Regions from separate parts of the Saccharibacillus brassicae genome, predicted to be linked through region 1. Evidence: a T-box and tRNA genes for the amino acid it is inferred to sense, from the RefSeq annotation. Region 1 holds a T-box; the other holds one or more tRNA genes.
The links. The T-box of region 1 lies ahead of tyrS (tyrosine--tRNA ligase). A T-box ahead of a tRNA ligase gene usually reads a tRNA of that ligase, here a tRNA-Tyr.

Region 1 (10,369 bases):
CATGCCTTCGAGCCGGGCCAGGTCGCGCATCGTGCCCAGCGCCTCGTCGTCCTGAATACGGATAATCTCGTCGTACACGCCGGTGTTCAGGATCGCAGGAACGAAGCCGGGACTCGTCCCGACCAGCTTGTGCGGACCCGGTACGCCGCCGGACAGAACAGGCGAGCCTTCCGGTTCGACCACCGCGATATGCAGGTCCGGCAGCGCGGCGCGCAGCGTCTCTCCCGTGCCGGTGATCGTCCCTCCCGTTCCCGCCGTTGCGACGAACGCGTCCAGAACTCCTTCGGTCTGTTCCAGAATTTCCAGCGCGGTCGTTCCCCGGTGCGCGTTCGGATTGGCCGGATTTTCGAACTGCTGCGGGATATAGCTGCCGGGAATCGAACGCTGCAGCTCAAGCGCTTTGGCGATCGCGCCGGGCATCCGCTCGGCGCTCGGCGTCAGCACCACTTCGGCTCCGTACGCTTTGAGCAGGTTGATCCGCTCGCGCGACATATTGTCCGGCATGATCAGGATCACGCGATAGCCGCGGGCCGCGGCGATCATCGCCAGACCGATGCCGGTATTGCCGCTCGTCGGCTCGATCAGCGTGCTGCCGGGGCCGAGCCGACCGGCTTGCTCCGCCGCTTCGATCAAGCCGCGCGCGGCGCGGTCTTTGACGCTGCCCGACGGATTGAAATATTCCAGCTTCACGTAAATATCCGCCGCGTTCGCCGGAGCCGTCCGGCCGAGACGCACCAGCGGCGTACGGCCGATCAGGTCGACGATGCTGTCGACCACGCGCGGATGTGCGCTGCCGGGGCCGATCCGGCCGCGTGTGCCGCTATTCTGGACTTCAAAAGGATGGGTCATCGGGATGCTCCTTTCCGTTTGCTCTACATTTTCTCTACGTTGGCTCTCCGTTTTCTCTACGTTTGCTTTTCGTTCACTTTCAGGTTTCTTTTCTTGTGCGTTCTTGCCATACCGCCAAATCCAGTATACCGCAAAACCGACCCCACCCGTACACCCCGCACATCCGCGAAAAGTCCTTACCGCGTCGAGGTCGTATCGAACCGCAGCGCGAAAACGCAAAAAAGGAACGGCCGAAGCCGTTCCTCTGCAATCTGCTTACGTCCTAACCGCCATAGCTATATCCATAGCTGGAACGATAGATATAGCTGGAACGATAGATATAGCTAGAGCGATAGATATAGCTAGAGCGATAAATCTGGCCCGGCAAAACTCGCTATCGCAGCCTGCACCAACACGAAACCGTGCAGTCGACGGCAATAAGTGCGAATTTACAGTTATTTCGACGAAAAACACTCCTTTTCGCCAAATAACTGCGCCACAACACTTAATCCGCTCTTTTGACGGCCCAAAGAAAGATTTCGGCCAAAATAACTGTCGTGGCGCACTTATTTCCGCAGCAACCGATAACCCGGCAAAATAGCTGTCGCAGCGCATCTATTTCCCGTGGTAAACCGCACTGAGGCCGGCTGTGGCTGTACCGGGCTGTCCTCGGCTTATCGGCTTGTCCCAGGCTTGTTATCGCATTGTAGTAGGCTTGTCCCTGGGCTTGTTATCACCTTGTCGCAGCCATCTACCGCGTTGTCCTAAGCTTGTCCTAGCCTTATCCTCGGCCTGTCACCGCGTTACCCTAGCCTTGTCCTAGCCTTGGTCCCCGCCTTATCGTCCGCTTGTCCCCGCCTTATCGTCCGCTTGTCCCCGCCTTATCGTCCGCTTGTCCCCGCCTTATTGCTCCGAAGCCAAGCCGCGCAGCACGAATCCGTACGTGTACGTGCGGTCCGCCGGCAGCGTGAACTCTTCATGCGTGAGCGCCTGCCAACTGTCGTCGCCGCCGACGCCCATCTGGCGATGGTTGACTCTCAGCACGGTGCGATCCGACTTCGGCAGCTTGTACCCGTGGTCGTGGGCTTCCAGCGTCTCCGGCGTATACGGCAGCGCGTTCAGTTCGACTTCCGGCGAACCTTCCACGCGCAGGCCGATGCCGTTCGATCCGGTCAGCTCTGCCCAGCGTACGCCGGTCTTGTTGCCCGCTTCCTGCGGACGCAGGTACGGCGTGAGCTGCTGGGACACAAGTCCCGAGTAGAGACCCAGACGCGCTCCGGCATGGCGATCCCAATAGTTCTCGTGCGGCCCGCGGCCGTACCATTTCAACTGTTCCAGCGTTCCGTCCAGTTCCAGCAGCACGCCGATTTCCGGAATTTCCGGCAGGCCCGCTCCCGGCTTCAGCGTCATCGACACGCCGATCTCGCCCGAAGCCTGAACGTCGTAGCGCAGTACCGCTTCCGACACCGGCGACGTCGGCAGCTCCAGCACCGCTTCGACCGTCACGCCGCTGCCTTCGCCCGATACGTTCAGGCTGCGCAGCTTGCGGTTCTGGCCCGCTTCGCGCCAGATGCCGCTGCGTTCGTCCAGCTTGTTGCCGCGGTCGTTGTCGGTCAGCGCGCGCCAGAAGTTCGGGCGCAGCGCAGACAGCAGCAGTTCCTGTCCGCCGATTCGCAGCGAAGACAGATCGCCGCTCTGCTTGTCGAACACGACCGAGAATCCGTCGCCGGATACGGTCAGCTTCGCGCCGTCTTCGTCCGATTGCAGCAGCGTTCCCGCGAACGTGCCCGCGGCTTCTACGGACGGCGCTTCTGCGCCAGCCTGCGCCGGAAGCACGAATTGTCCGAAAGCGACTTCATGCCCTTTGTCCGCCCAGAACCGGTCTTCCTGTTCGACGAACGTCAGCGTCAGCGTGTATTCGCCCTGCTGCGTCGGCAGCGTGAACGGCACTTCGATCTCCGTGGATTCGCCCGCCGCGAGCTGCAGCGGCAGCGTGCCGCGTTCGACGACTTCGCCGCCGCGCGCCGTTTCCCAGGCGAGCTTGTAGCGGTTCAGGTCGGTGAACAGGAAATCGTTCGTGATACGAACTTTGCCCTGCGCCAGATCGGCCGCTTCGAAGCGTACGTTCTGGTAGCAGCCTTTGATCTCGTCCAATTTCGGCGATACGGTCCGATCCGCGAAGATCAGGCCGTCGCCGCAGAACGTGCCGTCGTGCGGCGATTCGCCGAAGTCTCCGCCGTAGGCGAGATATTCGACGCCGTCGGCCGTGCGGGTACGGATAGCCTGGTCGATCCAGTCCCAGATAAATCCGCCCTGCAGCACCGGATATTTGTACGTAAGGTCCGTATACTTGAACAGGTTGCCGCAGGAATTGCCCATCGCGTGACTGTATTCGCACAGGATGAACGGCTTTTTCGGATCTTCCTGGGCGTATTTTTCCACGTTTTGCGGTGTCGTGTACATATGGCTTTCGATATCGGTCGCTTCTTCCCATTTGCGCGCATGGAACGTGCCTTCGTAATGTACCAGACGGGTCTTGTCGACCGCGCGGAAGAAGTTCGCCATATGCACAAAGTTGTCGCCGCCCCACGATTCGTTGCCGAGCGACCAGATGATGATCGACGCGTGATTTTTGTCCCGCTGATACATCGAGTTGGCCCGGTCGAGCACGTTGGCGCGCCAGTGCGGCTTGCTGCCCGGTACCGTATGCTCGGCTTCGTCGAGCTGGCCGTATTCCCAGCTGCCGTGCGTCTCCAGGTTCGTCTCGTCGATCACGTACAGGCCGTGTTCGTCGCACAGCTCGTACCAGCGCGTCTGGTTCGGATAGTGGGACGTGCGGACCGCGTTGATATTGTAGGCTTTCATCAGCTTGATGTCGGCGACCATCTCTTCTTCGGTGACCGCGCGGCCTTTATCGGCGCTGAATTCGTGGCGGTTGACGCCTTTGAACACGATGCGTTTGCCGTTGATCTTCATGACGCCGTCGTGGATCGCAAAATGGCGGAATCCGACGCGCAGCGTAACCGCTTCGACTTCGCCCTGTTCGTCGGACAACGACAGCACGAGCGTGTACAGGTTCGGCGCTTCGGCGGACCACTGCGCAGGCTTCGTGACCGCAGCCGACAGGTCGGCGGCGTACAGCGTATCCTTCATAATCTCGACTTCGCTCGTCATGCGCGCCGTTACTTCGCGTCCCGACGCGTCGAGCAGACGCGCTTCGAGGCGATAGACGCCCGCTTTTTTGCCGAGTGGATTGCCGATCTGAACGCCCACTTTCAGATGTCCATGCTCGAAGTTCTCGTCCAATTCCGCCGTCGTCAGCACGTCCGCGATTTGGACTTTCGGCTTGCTGTACAGGAACACGTCGCGGAAAATGCCGCTCATGCGCCAGAAATCCTGGTCTTCCAGCCAGCTTGCGTCGCACCAGTGGTACACCTGCACGGCCAGCTTGTTTTCGCCTTTTTGCAAATAGGGAGTCAGCAGGAAGTCGGCCGGCGTGAACGTGTCTTCGCTGTAACCGACCAGATCGCCGTTGACCCAGACGTAGAAGCAGGCCTCGACGCCCTGGAAACTGATATAGACCGGATCTTCTTCCCAGTTCTCCGGCACGGTAAACGTGCGGACGTAGGAACCGACAGGATTGAACTCGGTCGGCGCGAACGGAGGCTGGATCTTCTCGCGCTCTTCCCACGGGTAGCGGACGTTCGTGTAATGCGGATAATCGTAACCGTGCAGCTGCCAATGGGCAGGCACCGGAATATCGTTCCAGTCCGACGTATCGTAACCGGTTTCATAAAAAGTCTGCGGCCGGTCGGCCGGTTTGTCCACATGATGGAACTTCCACGTTCCGTTCAGCGATTGCACGCGGCTGGAACCGCTTACGGCATTCAGCGCTTCTTCGGCCGATGCGTACGGAGTCAGGCTCGCGTGAGCGTCCAGACGATTCAGTTGGAAAATTTCAGGGTTGTTGTTCCATTCCGGATACCCATTTTCGGGAGCGGTATATTTATACTTTTTAAACATATTCTCTTCACCTCGCCTGCATAATGAAAACCTTTTCTTCTTTTGAAACCGTTCTCTCACGATTCAGTGTACACTGTTGCCGGGGGAAAAGAAAAGCCTGCTTCGAAAGTGCGCGTCTTTCTTTTTGATCGAAAACGTAATCGGAATATCTAAAAAGAGATTATAATTCCTTATTCTTATACGTTAAATAAAAAATAATGGTCAATCCCTGTAGAATAAACAGAGTCTGAATTGTACAAAATATAGATTTCGGTATTTTTTTTATATGTTTTACGTTCTCAAGCTTGCGTTTCGCTCTTTTGAGAACCGGATTATAGCTTTTGTGCGCAAAAAAAGCGGGCGGACGCCTCGGCGCCCTGCCCGCTTCATATTGGAGACTTCGGTGACTTCTGGGATTAATCCATTCTGGCAGCTCAGCCTTCGAACCGGACCACGAAGTAATTCTTTTTGCCGCGGCGCAGCACGAGCGTCCTGCCGTGCAGGCGGTCTTCCGCGCCGATGACTGTCTCGATCGACGTGCGCTTTTCCCCGTTGACGGATACCGCTCCGCTTTGGATGTCTTTGCGCGCCTGCCCTTTGGACGGTGCCGCGCCCGCTTCGACCAGCAGGTCGATCAGCAGCGGCTCGGACGAAGCGTCGACGGTCGTCGTCGGCATGTCCGCCAGCGCTTCGGCCAGGTCGGATTCGCTGAGCTCGGCAAAGCTGCCGGAGAACAGGGCGGCCGTAATCTTCTCGGCGCTTGCGACGGCTTCTTCGCCGTGCACGAGCGTCGTCACGCGGCGGGCCAGCTCGCGCTGCGCTTCGCGTCTCTCCGGCGCTTTGAGATGTTCGCTCTCAAGCGCTTCGATCTCTGCGCGGCTCAGGAACGTGAAGTATTTGAGGAACTTGATTACGTCCGCGTCGTCCGTGTTGATCCAGAACTGGTAGAACGCGTACGCGCTCGTCTTGCTGCGGTCGAGCCAGATCGCGCCGGATTCGGACTTGCCGAACTTTTTGCCGTCGCTTTTGGTTACGAGGGGCATCGTCATGCCGAACGCGCCTTCGCCGCCCGTTTTGCCGATCAGGTCGAGACCCGCGGTGATGTTGCCCCACTGGTCGCTTCCGCCGAGCTGCAGCGAGCAGCCTTCGTCTTCGAACAAACGCTGGAAATCGTACGCCTGAAGAATCATGTACGAAAATTCGGTAAACGAGATGCCGTGCTGCAGGCGGGAATCGACAGAGTCTTTGGCCAGCATGTAGTTGACGGTAAAGTTCTTGCCGACGTCGCGCAGGAAGTCGATCATGCCGATCGGGCCGAGCCAGTCGTAGTTGCTGACCATCTTCGCCGGCACTTCGGCTCCGCCGTCGCCGAAGTCGAGGAAGCGCGACAGCTGGTTTTGCAGCTTCAGCGTCCATTCCGCGACCGTGTCGGCCGTATTGAGCGAACGTTCGGTCGAACGGCCGCTCGGATCGCCGATCATGCCGGTGCCGCCGCCCACGAGGGCGATCGGACGGTGTCCGGCCTGCTGGAAGCGGCGCATCGTCAGGACCGGCAGCAGATGCCCGATATGCAGGCTGTCCGCCGTCGGGTCGAATCCGTTGTAGAGCGTGACGCTCTCGCTGCTCAGCTTCTGCTGAAGTTCCTCGCGGTGCGTCACCTGGTAGATCAAGCCTCTGTATTCCAGGTCGTCCAACAGGGCGTTATTCTCGATCGGGGTGTGTTCGGTGCTCATGATCGTATCCTCCTTCAAAATGGGAAAAATAAAAAAGACCCGGCCTGCTGCATTTCTGCAGGGACGAGTCTTAATCGCGGTACCACCCTGATTGGAAAGGCGCCTGCATCCATACCGCAAGCGCGTCTCCCTCTCATAAAGTCCGATAACGGGGACGAGTCCGTCCCGTTCCTTCCGCGATCGCGGGTTCGGTAACGGGAAGCTCCGGGACGTAATTGACGTTCGTTCGTCTATCGGCTCGCACCAACCGCCGATTCTCTGAAAGTACGGGTTCGAACGCTACTGGATTCCCTTCAAAGCTTGTTATGACGCTCCGCAGGCCGGAGACTTGCTGATTCACTTTATAACATGGCCGAAGAAGCCGTGTCAAATTCCTTTTTTTCGAAAACGATTTTAAATATATTTAACATAGAGTTTACATACCCTTTGATTTAAAAAAATCCCGTGTGATACAATGGCTCAGGATCGATCATACTTCTAGGGGGAATACAACGTAATGAATTGGAAAAAGACGAGTGTCGGGTTTGCGGCCGCAGCGCTGCTGTCCGCTCAAGTGCTGGGTACGGCAAATATCGCTTCGGCGGCGCCAGGCGAAGTGGAAGTCCATCTGCTGGGCATCAACGATTTGCACGGACAGTTGGATACGACTTCCACGGTTGCCGACAAACCGGCCGGAACCGCGCCGATTCTCGCTACATATTTGAACGAAGCGCGTGCCAAATACGCGAACACGCTCCTGTTCCATAACGGCGACTCCGTCGGCGCTTCCGCTCCGATCTCTTCGCTGGAACGCGACGAACCGACCATCGAATGGATGAACATGATGAAATTCGACGTCGGCTCGCTCGGCAACCATGAATTCGACCAGGGCATCGCGGCGCTCAAAGCGCAGCTCAACGGCGGACTCGATCCGAAAGACGGCATCGTGATGCACAAAGGCTCGAACTTCAAGTACGTGAACGCGAACGTCATCGAAGAATCGACCGGCAAACCGCTGATCGACCCTTACGTCATCAAAGAAGTCGGCGGCGTCAAAATCGCCTTTATCGGTCTCGTCACCAAATCGACGCCGGCCAAAGTCTCTCCTGCCGGCACGGCAGGCGTTCGTTTCCTGAGCGTCGAAGAAGAAGTCGCGGCGGTTAACAAGTACGCCAAAGAACTTCAGGATCAAGGCGTGGAGACGATCATCGTGCTCGCCCACGACCCGGCTTCCACCAAAGAAGGCGTGACGACCGGCGAAGCGGCCGATCTGGCAAAAGCGCTGCCGGCCAACTCCCCGATCGACGTCATCGTCGCCGGCGACAACCACGCGCTGGCCAACGGCGAAGTCAACGGCAAGCTGATCGTGCAGGCTTATTCGTACGGTACCGCTTTTGAAGACATCAAGCTGATGATCGACGCGCAAACGGGCGACGTGACGCAGAAATCCGCTACCGTTACGACGACGTTCCAAGCCGGCGTGACGCCGGACGCGAACTCCGTAGCCCTGCTTCAAAAATACCTGGACAAACATCCGGAGCTGACCAAGCCGGTCGGCGTTACCGACGGTTCCGTAACCCGTACGGACGCTTACAACAACGAAGCGGCGCTGGGTAATCTGATCGCCGACTCGATGCGCACGGCGAACTTCGGCGACAACGGCGCACCAGCCGATTTCGCGTTCATGAATCCGGGCGGCATCCGCGCGGACCTGCCAAAAGGCGACGTTACATTCGCCGATCTGGCGAAAATCCAGCCTTTCGGCAACACGCTCGTGAAGCTGACGCTGACCGGCGCACAGGTGCAGGAACTGCTTCAGCAGCAGTGGGGCACCAACGCCGACGGCTCGCCGAACACCAAAACGCTGCAAATTTCCGGCCTGAAATACAAAGCCGACCTGAACAAGCCGGTTGCCGAGCGCGTAAGCGACCTGCAGCTGACAGACGGCACGCCGATCGATCCGGCCAAGTCCTACACGGCAGTCGTGAACAACTTCATGGCAGGCGGCGGCGACAACTATAAAGTGCTGACCAAAGCCAGCGCTTCGCTCGCGGGTCCGATCGACCTCGACGTGTTCTACAAATACGTCGTCGACACTTTTGCCGGCAAAACGATCACAGCCAAAGTCGAAGGCCGCATCGTGAACATCCCGGCTAAAGGCGTGGAAGTTCCCGATTCCGACGGTCCGGTAACGGCTCCTTCGCCGACACCGACGCCTACGCCGGTACCTGTACCTACACCGGTGCCGACGCCTGTACCGACACCTACGCCAACGCCGACACCGGTGCCGTCGAACGACTTCGTGTCGCGTGCAAGCTTCGTGTCCGAGCTGGTTAAAGCGCTCGGCCTGAACAACGCTGCCGCAAGCGGCGCCGCGTTCACCGACGTGAACAAAAACGCGCCTTACGCCGATGCGATCGCCCAGGCGTTCAAAGCCAACCTGATCAAAGGCGCAGGCGCCGGCAAGTTCAATCCGGACCGCTCCATCACCCGCGAAGAAATGGCGACGATTCTCGCTGCCGCACTGAAGCAAAAGCTTCCGACAGTGACCGAAAAGTATGTCCTGAGCCAGTTCGAAGACGCTTCGAACGTAGCTCCTTACGCGCGTATGGCGGTTGCCCAGCTCGTCCATGCCGGCATCTTGAGCCCCGGCGAACCTGGCAGCTTCCTGCCGAAAAACACCGTTCTGCCGGCCGAGATGAAATCGATCCTCGAAGCCGTTACGGCCGCTTCGGCTTCTTGATCCGCTGATCGGACCGAGCCGAATCCTTGGCTATCCGCACGAAAGCCCCTCCCTTGCGGAGGGGCTTTTTTTGCGGCTGTGGAGTTATTGGGTGCGGGCGGCGCTTGAACAAGGAGACGCCGAAAAATATTTTTGCCAAAACGTCTGGTGGCCGCTTCGGGGCGGCTTCGACGGATTGCATCCCGAATACGAAGTGACCGACCGGCTCGGCACGTCCCATTTTTACGATTTTGCCTGGATCGTCCCTCCGACTTATCTCCTAATTGAACTCAGAAGCTTCGGCTCGCACGTCTCGAACATGGACCGCCGCGGCTTTTGCCGACAGCTGAACCGGAAAACGTTTCTCAAAGCGATGGGTTTCGACGTGATTTGTTTTTCCGAAGACGACGTTCTCCAACATCCGGAATTAAGTCTCACGCTGCTGCGTATGGTGCTGGGACGACATGAAAGGCGTAGCGATGCGGGACTGGAAAGCCAAAGTCCGAGCGACACAAATCGAACGATGTCTTATCGGCACCGGGAAGTGATCCGCCTGGCCTGCACGCTGGAACGCCCTCTCCACCCGATCGACGTGCGCAGCCATCTGCGTATCGATCATCGCACGGCGGTCAATCTACTGCGGTCCCTTTGCCAAAAAAATCTGTTCGAACCCCGCACCGGCCCGCAAAACCGCCGTCTCGTCCGCTATGTGCTGCAGCCGGCGGCGGTGAAATTTTTGTGAGGGGGAGCTGGCTGGCGGATGGCCGGATGGAGCGGCTTATCAGAATCGGCGGAATGGGCAGCATAAACGGTAACCTTCTCGCTCAAATACCGTCACGAGCGAAATTAACTGCGTGAATCCAGCTATTTTCGACGCTTGATCCCGGAAATCGCAAATAGCTGCACAGATCCATCTATTTTCAAACTAATCTCAAGAAAAGCATGAAATGCAGCGGATTAGTTGGATTATCGCAGTTATTCGTGTAAAAGGCGTCTTTTTCGGCGAATTAGATGGATTGGCGGTTACTAATTAGGACCCCACCGGTGAAGTGCGGTAGCGTAACGCGCAGGTTAGCGAAGCGAGGAGCGGTTTGCCCTGTTTGAT
Region 2 (10,369 bases), 2.3 Mb from region 1:
AGTTCGGCAGGTGCATCGTATCGCGCAGGAAGCTTTCGCTCACTTCGCCGCCGTACGCTTCCTGGTTGACGAAGTTGCCCCAGCGGCCGATCAGCTGACCGGCCAGCAGGCCCGGCGCGCAGAGATCGGCGATTCGCCAAAAGCTGTATCCCTTGATGCGCGTATAGACCACGCCGCAGATCACGGCGCCGATCAGCGCGCCGTAAATAGCGATTCCGCCTTCCCAAATGGCGAAAATCTTCAGCGGATTGTCTTTGTACTGGTCCCATTGGAAGGCCACGTAGTAGAGCCGCGCGCAGATGATGGCCGACGGAACGCCGAACAGCAAAATATCCATAAACAATTCCTGCGGCAGCCCAAAACGCTTGCCTTCCCGCATTGCGATCAGCATGCCGGTCACGGCCCCGAGCCCGAGAATCAGCCCGTACCAGTGCACGGCCAGCGGACCGATGCTGAAAGCGATCGGATTGATCGCCAGTAATGCACCCATTCTTGTTCCTCCCCGTGCGTTTGCCGCATGAAATGTGAAGCAGTCGACGTCTTAGTCCAGATCGTCCGCGTCGTTGTCGATCGTCGCAGTCAATTTGTGCGTAAACTGCTGGGCCGCGTTGTAGCCCATACGCTTCAGACGGAAGTTCATCGCCGCCACTTCGATGATTACGGCCAGATTTCGGCCCGGTCTTACCGGAACCGTCACAAGCGGCACGTCCGTATCGATGATGCGCGTCGTCTCCTCGTCGAGTCCCAGACGGTCGTACTGCTTGTCCGGCTGCCAGTTCTCCAGCCGCACGACGAGCGTAATCCGCTTGTGGTTGCGGATGGCGCCCGCGCCGAACAGCGTCATCACGTTGATGATGCCTACGCCGCGGATCTCCAGCAGGTGACGGATCAGTTCCGGCGCAGTGCCGTCGAGCTGGTTGTCGGCGCTCTGACGAATCTCGACCGCGTCGTCGGCGATAAGCCGGTGGCCGCGCTTGACGAGTTCCAGGGCGGTCTCGCTTTTGCCGATGCCGCTGCTGCCGGTAATGATGATGCCTACGCCGTACACATCCACCAGCACGCCGTGGATCGTCGTCGTCGGCGCCAGCTTGCGTTCCAGGAAGCCGGTAACGCGGCTGCCCAGGCTGGTCGTCGACATGCCGCTGCGCAGAATCGGAATATCGCGTTCTTCGCCGAGCGCGATCAGTTCTTCCGGCACGTCAAAAGACCGGGTGACGATAATACACGGCGTCTCTTCGCTGCAGAGCCGGCTCATCCGGTCCAACTTGTCTTCTTTCGAGAGCATATGATAAAAAGTCAGCTCAGTTTTGCCCAACAGCTGAATGCGCTCCGGCGAATGATATTCGAAGTATCCGGCCATCTCTAGTCCCGGCCGGTTCAGGTCGTCGACGACGATCGGACGGCGTAATCCCTTTTCGCCCGATACGACTTCAAACTGAAACTGTTGAACCAGCTCGGCTACTTTTACCTTTTTAGCCATTGCGTATTCTTCCCTTCTCTCGGTCGTTCTTGTATGGAATCGTCGTGCCGCTTCTAAACGCTATCTTATTCATCGTAAAGGAAATACAGATCGAAAGCAATGCTCGTTCGCTGCCCGCCCCAAACGAAAAAGCCGCCCCGAAGGGCGGCCCTGTAAGCTCTTTCGGAGAGCAGCCGAATTATTTGACGTCGTAGAAGACGTTCACTTCGGATTCTCTTTCGAAGATGTGCGCTTTGTTCATGTCGATTGCCAGTTGAACCTGGGAACCTTCGCGTACGTTCGAACGTCCGTCTACACGGGCGATCGTCGTGTCGCCGCCGAGGCCGGTCAGGTACAGCAGCATTTCGTGACCGAGGTTCTCGGTAACTTCAACGTTGGCCGTGAAGACCGTTTTTGGCGAAGCTTCCAGGAAGACCGGCTCTTCGTGCACGTCTTCCGGACGCAGGCCCAGAATGACTTCTTTGCCGACCATCGATTTTTCGCGCAGGATTTGAGCTTTGCCGCGCGGAATTTCGACGTCAAGGTTCTGAGCCTGGAAGTACAGGCCGTCCGCTTTGTCGACCAGCGTGCCGTTGATGAAGTTCATCGTAGGGGAACCGATGAAGCCGGCAACGAAGATGTTCGTCGGGTTGTTGTACAGATCTTCCGGCGGAGCGGCCTGCTGGATGATGCCGTCTTTCATAACGACGATGCGATCGCCCATGGTCATGGCTTCGATCTGGTCGTGCGTTACGTAGATACAAGTCGTCTCGAGGCGCTTAACCAGTTTCGTGATTTCCGCGCGCATCTGACCGCGAAGTTTCGCGTCCAAGTTGGAGAGAGGCTCATCCATCAGGAAGACTTGCGGATCCCGTACGATGGCGCGTCCCAGGGCAACCCGCTGACGCTGACCGCCGGAGAGTGCTTTAGGTTTGCGCTCAAGCAAATGCTCGATATCGAGAATCTTCGCCGCTTCGCGAACGCGTCTCTCGATTTCTTCCTTTTTCACTTTGCGCAGTTTCAGGCCGAACGCCATGTTGGAGTATACGTCCATGTGCGGGTAAAGGGCGTAGGACTGGAAGACCATCGCGATATCGCGGTCTTTCGGAGCTACGTCGTTTACGACGCGGTCGCCGATATACAGTTTGCCTTCGGAAATTTCTTCCAGACCTGCGATCATGCGCAGAGTCGTCGATTTTCCGCAGCCGGAAGGACCGACCAGGACGAGGAATTCTTTATCTTTGATATCAAGGTTAACGTCGATTACCGTTGCTTTGTCGGAACCTGCGTATTTCTTATAGATATGTTCTAAGCGTACACCAGCCATTGAATGTTGCCTCCCTGTATTGAGGATATGTGTATGAAGCAAAGCGGCTTTCTTTTATCTGTTTCCATTCTAACTTGAATACGCTTTCCTGGCTATCCGCAAACTGCACAAAAATCCGCTCAGTCTTTTGTCACTTTATCCAATAGGAGCGCAAGCTTCATCGAAACGGCGTCACTGAAGTTGCGCACGTCGAGCCCCGTCTCCTGTTTGACCTTGTCCAACCGGTAGATCAGCGTATTGCGGTGGATGTACAGCTGCTTGGCCGTCTCGCTTACATTGCAGTTCATTTGGAAAAAAGTCGTCAGCGTCGCCAGCGTCTCGCTGTCCGCCAGCACGACCGCCCGGCCTTCGATCCGCTCCATGAACCGTTCCCGCTGCTCTCCCGGAATGCTGTAGATCAACCGCTCCAGATCCAGCTCCCACGGCAAGTGCACATGACGCGTCACATGGAACGTTTTGCCGAGAAAGACGCTTTCCCGCAAAATGCGCAGCGCCGGAACGAGTCCGTGGGCCGGCTGCAGCGGTTCCGATACCGACAGATTGAAAATGCCGGCCCATTCGCTCGCGATCAGCTCGTACAAGCCGAGTCCGAACGCTTCGAGCAGCTCGCGATCCGATTCGTCGCCTTCGCCCCGCTCTTCCGACAGATCCAGCACGTCCAGCCGATCAACGAGCAGCAGCCATTCCCGTTCGCGCAGCGGGACGACGCGCACTTCCCGCTCCAGAAACGTGGACAGCAGCTGATGCAGCTCTTCATAGCCGCCGATCGAACTCTGTGCCCCTTCGTAGATCAACAGAAACGGAATCATCTCCGTGAACAGGCGGCTTTTCAATCGCAGCGTATCCGGCAGTTCATGCGGCGCTTCTCCCGACTCCAGCCTGTCCGCCAGCCAGCGGCCCAACTGCTGCGCTTCCGTCTCTTCCTCCTGAAGGGACGGCGCGGAATGGTCCACTGCCGACGTCTGCACGAGCAGGGCGATCAATTCGCGCAGGGCAGGGTCCAACCGGTCGCTCGCGATACGAAAAGCGGTGCGTTCCGCCGTCTCCGACGAGGCATCGGCGGCGAAAAACCAGGTGGAGCCGGCTTCGACCACGCCCAGGCGCATCGCTTCTACAGCCGGCCCAGCTTCCGGTTCGCTTCCGGACGGCTGCATTCCAGGTTCGACCGCGCCCATCAGTTCCTGCTGCCGCTTTTTTGAGACGCCGATCCGTTCTACCGTTCTGCCCACGATCGATTCCAGTCGGCGCCGGATGTCCTGCACATTCATAGCCCGTCCTCCAACACCTGTTTTCTTCTATCTTAACATAAATCCAAATACGCAAAAAAGCCGCATTCCGTCAAAACGGAACACGACTTCTTGATGAGCCATGAAGGACTCGAACCTTCGACACCCTGATTAAAAGTCAGGTGCTCTACCAACTGAGCTAATGGCTCTCGAAACTGGTGGAGGCTGATGGATTCGAACCACCGAACTCGGAGAGAACAGATTTACAGTCTGCTGCGTTTGGCCACTTCGCTAAGCCTCCACACTATAAAGATGGCTCGGGACGGAATCGAACCGCCGACACAAGGATTTTCAGTCCTTTGCTCTACCGACTGAGCTACCGAGCCATACTCCATAAAACCAGTTATTCAATTAAAATGGCGGAACCGACGGGATTTGAACCCGCGATCTCCTGCGTGACAGGCAGGCATGTTAACCCCTACACCACGGTTCCAGACCAAATTTAATGGTGCCGGCGAGAGGACTTGAACCCCCAACCTACTGATTACAAGTCAGTTGCTCTACCAATTGAGCTACACCGGCATATGATGGTGGAGGCTGAGGGGCTCGAACCCCCGACCCTCTGCTTGTAAGGCAGATGCTCTCCCAGCTGAGCTAAGCCTCCATGGGAATAAAGATAAAGATAGCGGCGGAGGGGATCGAACCCCCGACCTCACGGGTATGAACCGTACGCTCTAGCCAGCTGAGCTACACCGCCATATTACAAGTGCCATTTTCTTTCTTGCAATGAAGAAAGGAATGGCGGAGAGAGAGGGATTCGAACCCTCGCACCGCTAACGCAGTCTAACCCCTTAGCAGAGGGTCCCCTTATAGCCACTTGGGTATCTCTCCAAACCGGTTTTTTCCGTGAGATTATTGTTCGCCGAACAGTATCCAGGAAAATAACCCACACCAGAAAAGACATGCATCTTGCAGTTACAGGATTTGCACCCTGAAAACCGGATCCGAAACGATCCACTTCGCGTCATGAAGTGTTTGCCTGCGCAGTGTGCTCAACCGAAGCAGAGGCTTCCGAAAAGCCTAGCTGCGCAAGTCTATAGGATAAGCCCTCGACCGATTAGTACAGGTCAGCTACACGTATTGCTACGCTTCGACCTCCTGCCTATCTACCTCGTCGTCTCCAAGGGGTCTTACCACTTGCGTGTGGGAAATCTCATCTTGAGGGGGGCTTCACGCTTAGATGCTTTCAGCGTTTATCCCTTCCGCACGTAGCTACCCAGCGATGCTCCTGGCGGAACAACTGGTACACCAGCGGTGCGTCCATCCCGGTCCTCTCGTACTAAGGACAGCTCCTCTCAAATTTCCAACGCCCACGACAGATAGGGACCGAACTGTCTCACGACGTTCTGAACCCAGCTCGCGTACCGCTTTAATGGGCGAACAGCCCAACCCTTGGGACCTACTTCAGCCCCAGGATGCGATGAGCCGACATCGAGGTGCCAAACCTCCCCGTCGATGTGGACTCTTGGGGGAGATAAGCCTGTTATCCCCAGGGTAGCTTTTATCCGTTGAGCGATGGCCCTTCCATGCGGTACCACCGGATCACTAAGCCCGACTTTCGTCCCTGCTCGACCTGTCCGTCTCGCAGTCAAGCTCCCTTATGCCTTTACACGCTGCGAATGATTTCCAACCATTCTGAGGGAACCTTTGGGCGCCTCCGTTACATTTTAGGAGGCGACCGCCCCAGTCAAACTGCCCGCCTGACACGGTCCCTGTACCGGATGACGGTACGAGGTTAGAACTAGCATGCGATCAGGGTGGTATCCCAACGGCGCCTCCCCCGAAGCTGGCGCTCCGAGATCTAAGGCTCCCACCTATGCTGTACAAATCGCACCCCAGTCCAATATCAAGCTGCAGTAAAGCTCCATGGGGTCTTTCCGTCTTGTCGCGGGTAACCTGCATCTTCACAGGTATTAAAATTTCACCGGATCTCTCGTTGAGACAGCGCCCAAGTCGTTACGCCATTCGTGCGGGTCAGAATTTACCTGACAAGGAATTTCGCTACCTTAGGACCGTTATAGTTACGGCCGCCGTTTACTGGGGCTTCAATTCAGAGCTTCGCGTTGCCGCTAACCCCTCCTCTTAACCTTCCAGCACCGGGCAGGCGTCAGCCCGTATACTTCGCCTTGCGGCTTCGCACAGACCTGTGTTTTTGCTAAACAGTCGCTTGGGCCTTTTCACTGCGGCCCCCTCGTGCTATTCACACTACCGGGGCACCCCTTCTCCCGAAGTTACGGGGTCATTTTGCCGAGTTCCTTAACGAGAGTTCTTCCGCGCGCCTTAGAATACTCTTCCCACCCACCTGTGTCGGTTTGCGGTACGGGCGCCTTCACCTGGCTAGAAGCTTTTCTTGGCAGTGTGAGCCCAGGACCTTCGCTACTGTAATTTTCGCTCCCCATCGCAACTTGTTCTTGGAGCCGGCGGATTTGCCTACCGACCAAACTTGTTACTTGGACGGACATATCCATCAGTCCGCGTCCCTTCCCTCCTGCGTCACTCCATTGCTCGTAACGGTTTACGGCGGTACAGGAATATCCACCTGTTGTCCATCGACTACGCCTTTCGGCCTCGCCTTAGGTCCCGACTAACCCTGAGCGGACGAGCCTTCCTCAGGAATCCTTGGGTTTTCGGCGGATCAGATTCTCACTGATCTTTTCGTTACTCATACCGGCATTCTCACTTGAATACAGTCCAGCGCTCTTTCCAGTACACCTTCAATCCGTATTCAACGCTCCCCTACCCCTGATGCGCAAGGCATCAAGCCATGGTTTCGGTGGTGTGTTTAGCCCCGTTACATTTTCGGCGCAGAGTCACTCGACCAGTGAGCTATTACGCACTCTTTAAATGGTGGCTGCTTCTAAGCCAACATCCTGGTTGTCTGGGCAACTCCACATCCTTTCCCACTTAACACACACTTGGGGACCTTAACCGATGGTCTGGGCTGTTTCCCTTTTGACAATGGATCTTAGCACTCACTGTCTGACTCCCGGATATAAGTTGATGGCATTCGGAGTTTGACTGGACTTGGTAACCCTTGGCGGGCCCCGCACCCAATCAGTGCTCTACCTCCACAACTCTCAATCCGAGGCTAGCCCTAAAGCTATTTCGGGGAGAACCAGCTATCTCCGGGTTCGATTGGAATTTCTCCGCTACCCCCACCTCATCCCCGCACTTTTCAACGTACGTGGGTTCGGGCCTCCAGTGCGTGTTACCGCACCTTCACCCTGGACAGGGGTAGATCACCCGGTTTCGGGTCTACACCTACATACTATATCGCCCTATTCAGACTCGCTTTCGCTGCGGCTCCGGCTTCTCACCTTAACCTTGCATGTAAACGTAACTCGCCGGTTCATTCTACAAAAGGCACGCCATCACCCCTTAATTGGGCTCTGACTTTTTGTAAGCGCACGGTTTCAGGTTCTATTTCACTCCTCTTCCGAGGTCCTTTTCACCTTTCCCTCACGGTACTGCTTCGCTATCGGTCACCAGGGAGTATTTAGCCTTGGCAGATGGTCCTGCCGGATTCATACGGGGTTTCACGTGCCCCGCACTACTCGGGATCCGTCTCGGAGGGAGCTTGCTTTCGGCTACAGGGCTATCACCTGCTGTGGCGGGTCGTTCCAAACCTCTTCGCCTACCAAACTCCTTTGTAACTCCGTGTGAGACGTCCCACAACCCCAGAGAGCAAGCTCTCTGGTTTGGGCTGTTCCGCGTTCGCTCGCCGCTACTGACGGAATCACTATTGTTTTCTCTTCCTCGGGGTACTTAGATGTTTCAGTTCCCCCGGTCTGCCTCTGCCGAGCTATGAATTCACTCGGTCAGTAACTGGGTATGAGTCCAGCTGGGTTCCCCCATTCGGAAATCTCCGGATCAACGCTCACTTACAGCTCCCCGAAGCACTATCGCGGTTCGTCGCGTCCTTCGTCGGCTCCTGGTGCCTAGGCATCCACCGTGCGCTCTTACTTGCTTAACCAAACTTCATTTGGGAAATCGTCTTCCGAAGAAGAGATCTTCCAGACGCGAAGTTTTTCGTTTCGGTATCCAGTTTTCAAGGAACAATTTTTGTGTGCATCACTGCTGTGCGGACCAAAAGTGGTTCACGCGCTAAGCGAAATCTCTTAGTTCGAAATCTCTTGATCTTTCCAAGCAGTTAAGCAATTATGGTGGAGCCAAGCGGGATCGAACCGCTGACCTCCTGCTTGCAAGGCAGGCGCTCTCCCAGCTGAGCTATGGCCCCATAAAAGGAAAATATGATGTTGGAAATGGTGGGCCCTAGTGGACTCGAACCACCGACCTCACCCTTATCAGGGGTGCGCTCTAACCAGCTGAGCTAAGGGCCCATAAAAGGATGCGCTTGGCAGCTTCCTACTCTCCCGGGACCCTGCGGTCCAAGTACCATCGGCGCTAGAGGGCTTAACGGTCGTGTTCGAGATGGGTACGTGTGGAACCCCTCCGCCATTACTACCAAACGCATATTTAATTGAAAGAGTTCCCTCTCTCAAAACCGAACAGTGAGTGTTTGAGTGTTTCTATTTTTTATCTCCCTAGAAAAGCGGGACTGAATGTCTCCGTTGCAGGAAACGATTCTCCATAGAAAGGAGGTGATCCAGCCGCACCTTCCGATACGGCTACCTTGTTACGACTTCACCCCAATCATCTATCCCACCTTCGGCGGCTGGCTCCTTGCGGTTACCTCACCGACTTCGGGTGTTATAAACTCTCGTGGTGTGACGGGCGGTGTGTACAAGACCCGGGAACGTATTCACCGCGGCATGCTGATCCGCGATTACTAGCAATTCCGACTTCATGCAGGCGAGTTGCAGCCTGCAATCCGAACTGAGACCGGCTTTCTGGGATTGGCTCCACCTCGCGGCTTCGCGACCCTCTGTACCGGCCATTGTAGTACGTGTGTAGCCCAGGTCATAAGGGGCATGATGATTTGACGTCATCCCCGCCTTCCTCCGGTTTGTCACCGGCAGTCACTCTAGAGTGCCCATCCAAGATGCTGGCAACTAAAGTCAAGGGTTGCGCTCGTTGCGGGACTTAACCCAACATCTCACGACACGAGCTGACGACAACCATGCACCACCTGTCTGGCATGTCCCGAAGGAAAGGCTTATCTCTAAGCCGGTCATGCCGATGTCAAGACCTGGTAAGGTTCTTCGCGTTGCTTCGAATTAAACCACATACTCCACTGCTTGTGCGGGTCCCCGTCAATTCCTTTGAGTTTCAGTCTTGCGACCGTACTCCCAGGCGGAGTGCTTAATGCGTTAACTTCGGCACCCAGGGTATCGAAACCCCGAACACCTAGCACTCATCGTTTACAGCGTGGACTACCAGGGTATCTAATCCTGTTTGCTCCCCACGCTTTCGCGCCTCAGCGTCAGTTATAGGCCAGAAAGTCGCCTTCGCCACTGGTGTTCCTCCACATCTCTACGCATTTCACCGCTACACGTGGAATTCCACTTTCCTCTCCTACACTCAAGCGGGCCAGTTTCGGATGCGAATCGGGGTTGAGCCCCGATCTTAAACATCCGACTTAACCCGCCGCCTGCACGCGCTTTACGCCCAATAATTCCGGACAACGCTTGCCCCCTACGTATTACCGCGGCTGCTGGCACGTAGTTAGCCGGGGCTTTCTTCTCAGGTACCGTCACTCCGGGTGCAGTTACTCACCCGGACGTTCTTCCCTGGCAACAGAGCTTTACGATCCGAAAACCTTCATCACTCACGCGGCATTGCTCCATCAGGCTTTCGCCCATTGTGGAAGATTCCCTACTGCTGCCTCCCGTAGGAGTCTGGGCCGTGTCTCAGTCCCAGTGTGGCCGTTCACCCTCTCAGGTCGGCTACGCATCGTCGCCTTGGTGAGCCGTTACCCCACCAACTAGCTAATGCGCCGCAGGCCCATCTCTCAGTGACAGCTTGCGCCGTCTTTCCTCATCTCTCCATGCGGAGAAACGATGTATCCGGTATTAGCATCCGTTTCCGGAAGTTATCCCAGACTGAAAGGCAGGTTGCCTACGTGTTACTCACCCGTCCGCCGCTAACTGTCAGAGAAGCAAGCTTCTCTTCAAGTCCGCTCGACTTGCATGTATTAGGCATGCCGCCAGCGTTCGTCCTGAGCCAGGATCAAACTCTCCATTAAGGTGCAACCTCTGTTGCACCCGCGACTCCGATTAGAGACCCCATAGGGCCTGGATTCGGATAAAGCGGATGGTCTTGAAGTTGACTTGTCAAGAAAGCACCATGTGCTCGTTAAAACGTGGCGGGAATTTGCATTCCCTATATTCACTCTAA

Region 2: it has a tRNA-Tyr gene. The T-box ahead of tyrS (tyrosine--tRNA ligase) is inferred to sense a tRNA for this amino acid. The anticodon was not compared.

What each region holds. Positions count from the first base shown of each region.
Region 1 is NZ_CP041217.1:4,937,346-4,947,714, reverse strand. It holds gene cysK (cysteine synthase A) at 1-849, opposite strand, end outside; gene lacZ (beta-galactosidase, LacZ type) at 1,732-4,851, opposite strand; gene tyrS (tyrosine--tRNA ligase) at 5,265-6,563, opposite strand; T-box leader at 6,620-6,869, opposite strand; gene FFV09_RS20655 (5'-nucleotidase C-terminal domain-containing protein) at 7,060-9,285, shown strand; gene FFV09_RS20650 (hypothetical protein) at 9,356-10,006, shown strand.
Region 2 is NZ_CP041217.1:2,670,881-2,681,249, reverse strand. It holds gene lgt (prolipoprotein diacylglyceryl transferase) at 1-490, opposite strand, end outside; gene hprK (HPr(Ser) kinase/phosphatase) at 542-1,480, opposite strand; gene FFV09_RS11235 (ABC transporter ATP-binding protein) at 1,659-2,786, opposite strand; gene FFV09_RS11230 (PucR family transcriptional regulator) at 2,906-4,054, opposite strand; tRNA gene FFV09_RS11225 (tRNA-Lys) at 4,149-4,221, opposite strand; tRNA gene FFV09_RS11220 (tRNA-Tyr) at 4,229-4,313, opposite strand; tRNA gene FFV09_RS11215 (tRNA-Phe) at 4,326-4,398, opposite strand; tRNA gene FFV09_RS11210 (tRNA-Asp) at 4,430-4,505, opposite strand; tRNA gene FFV09_RS11205 (tRNA-Thr) at 4,519-4,594, opposite strand; tRNA gene FFV09_RS11200 (tRNA-Val) at 4,601-4,676, opposite strand; tRNA gene FFV09_RS11195 (tRNA-Met) at 4,696-4,769, opposite strand; tRNA gene FFV09_RS11190 (tRNA-Ser) at 4,812-4,903, opposite strand; rRNA gene FFV09_RS11185 (23S ribosomal RNA) at 5,110-8,045, opposite strand; tRNA gene FFV09_RS11180 (tRNA-Ala) at 8,234-8,309, opposite strand; tRNA gene FFV09_RS11175 (tRNA-Ile) at 8,336-8,412, opposite strand; rRNA gene rrf (5S ribosomal RNA) at 8,425-8,541, opposite strand; rRNA gene FFV09_RS11165 (16S ribosomal RNA) at 8,667-10,217, opposite strand.